2 regions of the Mesorhizobium sp. B2-7-3 genome follow, and region 2 is predicted to be linked to the other one. Evidence: predicted binding sites of a transcription regulator. Region 2 holds the regulator's gene; the other holds the start of a gene.
What was found. The regulator LexA, encoded in region 2, represses DNA repair genes until DNA is damaged. The targets are predictions, from matches to a motif close to TGTTCNNNNTGTGTTCNG.

Region 1 (2,203 bases), on a different contig from region 2:
GTGGCATCGGCGCGGCGATCTCGATCGCTTTGAAGAACGCCGGCTATTCGGTTGCCGCGAACTACGCCGGCAATGACGAGGCGGCGGCGAAGTTCAAGGCGCAGACCGGCATTCCGGTCTACAAATGGTCGGTCGCCGACTATGACGCTTGCGCGGCCGGTATCAAACAAGTCGAGGCCGACCTCGGCCCTGTCTCGGTGCTGGTCAACAATGCCGGCATCACCCGCGACGCCATGTTCCACAAGATCACCCGCGAGCAGTGGAAAGAGGTGATCGATACCAATCTGTCCGGTGTCTTCAACATGACCCATCCGTTGTGGGGCGGCATGCGCGACCGCAAGTTCGGCCGCGTCATCACCATCTCCTCGATCAACGGCCAGAAGGGCCAGGCCGGTCAGGTCAATTACTCCGCCGCCAAGGCCGGCGACATCGGCTTCTCGAAGGCGCTCGCCCAGGAAGGCGCCCGCGCGGGCATCACCGTCAACGTCATCTGCCCTGGCTACATCGCTACCGAGATGGTCAAGGCAATCGACGAAAAGGTGCTCAACGAGCGCATCATCCCGCAAATCCCCGTGGGCCGCCTTGGCGAACCGGAAGAGATCGCGCGCTGCGTGGTCTTCCTCGCTTCGCAAGATGCCGGCTTCATCACCGGCTCGACCCTCACCGCCAATGGCGGCCAGTACTTCGTCTGAGACGTCTGCTCGCGCAGTCCAACGCTGCGGATCCATGCGTGCCCTGCGATAAGCGGACCGGAAAATCGGTCCGCTTCCAAATGGCGCCTGACTCTTGGAAGACGCCGCTGTGACGCAATGCCCCAATCCGGCACGCAAAGGTTAATGCCGGTAGGCGCGTCTGTGCGAACCCTGTGGTTAAGCCTGTGGATTCTCGGTGGATAAGCTGTTCACAACACAAGATATTGAGGGAACAAAAAGAGAAAATACGGCCGGCGCTGCTTTGTCGCCGATTCGTTCCGGCTTTGAGCCCCAATGTTAAGATTAATGGCCGCGATAAGCTGCTATTCTTTAACGCCGAGTTTAGAAAGATTAACAGTTTCATAAGCTTAACAGGACGCGCACCGAATCGCCCTCATTGTTCCCGGCGAAAGTTAACGGCAGGACCCGCCCAGCATAAAACGGGCCAGTTCGGTGATTCAGCATGTGGTGAGACTCGTGGTCACGAAATCCATATCTAGCCGTGAACAAAAGCTGAATCTGACGGAGTCGCCGATTCGTCGCTGATTCGTTCCAGACTCGTTCCAACTGTTAAGCAGGGGCTGATTTGCGGAGTGAGGCGGGCGTCTCCGGAACCCTGCCGGAACATTCTGCTTTCGCTTCGCGCCCGAAATCCCTATGTGTCGGCTGTCATACGCGCCGTCCTGGCACGCTCCCGACCACGAGAGGCCAGAAAGCCTTATTTCCGAGCGATGAACATCCAGCCGAAACACACCGAGCCGCTGATCCTGTCGGGCCGCGACGTGACCGCCGTGCTTGGGCCGACCAACACCGGCAAGACCCATCTCGCAATCGAGCGCATGGTGGCGCACGAAACCGGTGTCATCGGCCTGCCGCTGAGGCTGCTGGCCCGCGAGGTCTACACTCGCGTCTGCGAAAAGGTCGGTGCCAACAAAGTGGCGCTGATCACCGGCGAGGAGAAGATCCAGCCGCCGGGCGCCAGATATTCGGTCTGCACCGTCGAAGCCATGCCGCGTGAAACCGACGCCGCCTTTGTTGCCATCGACGAGGTGCAACTGGCCGGCGACCTCGAGCGCGGCCATATCTTCACCGACCGCATCCTGCATCTGCGCGGCCGCCAGGAGACGCTGCTGCTTGGCGCGGCCACCATGCACGGCATTCTCCAGCGGCTGCTGAAAGGCATCTCCGTGGTGACGCGGCCGCGGCTGTCGCATCTCGCCTATGCCGGCTCCAAGAAACTGACCCGCCTGCCACGGCGCACCGCGATCGTCGCCTTCTCCGCCGACGAGGTCTATGCCATCGCCGAACTCATCCGCCGCCAGCAGGGTGGTGCGGCCGTCGTGCTCGGGGCGCTGTCGCCCCGCACCCGCAATGCTCAGGTGGCGCTGTTCCAGTCGGGCGATGTCGACTATCTCATTGCCACCGACGCGATCGGCATGGGCCTCAACCTCGACCTCGACCATGTCGCCTTCGCCCAGAACCGCAAGTTCGACGGCTACCAGTACCGCAAT
Region 2 (2,203 bases):
TCTCGGAAGATGCGCGGCTGGTCGCGCTGCCGATCGGCAATGGCGAACTGGCCGTCAACCGGGAACGTCCGAACGAATTCGCAACCGACAACTGGAAGCGCGCCCTGATCTCCGAAACAATCGTCAAACCGGAAATGTTCGACACGACAGACAGGCAATTCGATGTTGCCAGTCCCACCGACCTGCCGCCGGGATCGCCCTTCTACTGCCGCGAAGGCCTGTGCCTTGCCAGGCACCCTTCCGGCGCGATCATTGCCTATGTCGAGGACCGCAAGACCACCTGGAAAGCCTGCGCTTTCGCCGACCTGATCATCGTCAACGACGCAACCGCCTATGACGCCTGCCATAATCCACTGGTTCTCGTCGTCACCAAACGGCAGCTCGCCCGCAAGGGAAGCGCTGCCGTCTTCTTCAATCCCCAGTCGGCCACGACCCGGGCCGCGATCGCATTCGCCATCGACGGACCATACCGGCCCTGGCACGAACAGCGAAAATTCTCACGCGAGGCGAGGGGGCTGCCGCCGTACAAAAAACCCGACAAGCCCGATGGCAAGCCGGCTCAGTAACGCCTGATCAACCCGACCAGCTTGCCTTGCACCTTGACCCTGTCCGGCCCGAAAATGCGCGTTTCGTAGGCTGGATTGGCGGCCTCGAGCGCGATCGAAGCGCCTTTGCGGCGGAACCGCTTCAGTGTCGCTTCCTCTTCGTCGACCAGTGCCACGATAATTTCGCCCGGGCTTGCCGTGTCGGCATTGCGGATAATGACCGTGTCTCCATCGAAGATACCAGCCTCGATCATCGAGTCGCCCTTGACCTCCAACGCATAGTGCTCGCCGCCCATGATCATGTCCGGCGGCACCGAGATCGAATGCGTCTGATGCTGGATGGCATCGATCGGCACACCGGCGGCGATACGGCCCATGACCGGGATGGACACGGCTGAAACCGCATCGTCGTCGTTGCCGGCCGCGGGCAGGCGCGAAGGCGCAGCGGCCGGCCTGATCTGGCGTCCGAGACTGCCTTGGCCAAGGCTGCCTTGGATGACGCTTGGCGAGAACTTCTTTGCCGCATTGAGGCCCGGCGCGATCGAGTCCGGCAACCGCAGCACTTCCAGCGCGCGCGCCCGATTGGGTAGCCGGCGAATGAAGCCGCGCTCCTCCAGCGCCGTGATCAGGCGATGGATCCCCGACTTGGAGGCAAGATCGAGTGCTTCCTTCATCTCGTCGAAGGAAGGCGGTATCCCGCTTTCCTTGAGCCGTTCGTGGATGAACATCAGCAGTTCATGTTGCTTGCGTGTCAGCATGGCGGCCCCCAAGACATTGAACGAAAGGTTGAACCAGAATCGAAAAAACAAACCCAGAACAAACACTATCTGTTCCAGTTGTGTTCTGCAACCGTTTAAAGTTTAATGAATTTGTTAAGGGGTCTGAAGTTTTTTGCCCGCGACGGCGGGCGGCAACCAGTCCTTTCCGCCGTCGGCAGGCGCATTGAAATCGTTTTGGTTAATGGCCTGTGGCCCATCCGCCGACGAGGCTTTGGCATCAGTTAGTTGGAAGGCTTCTCCTCGGAAGGACGTATAAATCGCGGAGCCATTATTCGCGGAACGAAACGAAACCAAAATGCCAACGATTGGTAGCTTCGGGCGGCCATGGATCGGGGCGTTCGGCGCACTCCGGCCAGCGCGTTCGAATAGGCGTCGCGGAAGCGCTGAAGTTATCCCGAACCCGCCTTCAAGCTGCCGGCGCGAGCGGCGTATCTGGTAGCGCCGCTGTCTTCGCTGTGGACATAGACGTGCAGTGTGTAGCCGATATGCGCCGTCATCAGCGCCTTGGCCCGCTCGACGTCACGGTCGAGCGCCGCTTCCATGATCGCGGTATGGTGTTCGATCGCAATCGCTTCGCGTAGCGCTTCGATTGCCTCTTCATAGCCATCCTTGAGGCCGGCCGCGGCCCGCAGTGTCGGCGCCAGACCAAGAAAGCGATGATGCCGGCGCAGCTGATCCGAGATCGTCGAGCGGAACCGCAACAGCCAGTCGCATGTGGCGGCGCTCAGCAGCGCCGCATGGAAAGCCTCGTGGTTCTCGTCCCATCTGTCGACGGCCGCGTCCGAGGGATCGTCGACCGCCGTCTTGCAACGCGAGAGCCGGTAGTGGGCGGTGACCACGGCATCCTCCCACTCCCTGCCGCCTTTTTCCATCGATTCG

Region 1: FJW04_RS04555 (helicase-related protein) is a predicted target of LexA. The motif match lies at 1,241-1,258, and genes of this name have one in related genera.

Annotation. Positions count from the first base shown of each region.
Region 1 covers NZ_VFTY01000002.1:117,954-120,156, reverse strand. Annotated here, with positions in the region: gene phbB (acetoacetyl-CoA reductase) at 1-692, shown strand, start outside; gene FJW04_RS04555 (helicase-related protein) at 1,424-2,203, shown strand, end outside.
Region 2 covers NZ_VFTY01000017.1:36,133-38,335, reverse strand. Annotated here, with positions in the region: gene FJW04_RS28025 (ComEC/Rec2 family competence protein) at 1-566, shown strand, start outside; gene lexA (transcriptional repressor LexA) at 560-1,303, opposite strand; gene FJW04_RS28015 (GntR family transcriptional regulator) at 1,714-2,203, opposite strand, start outside.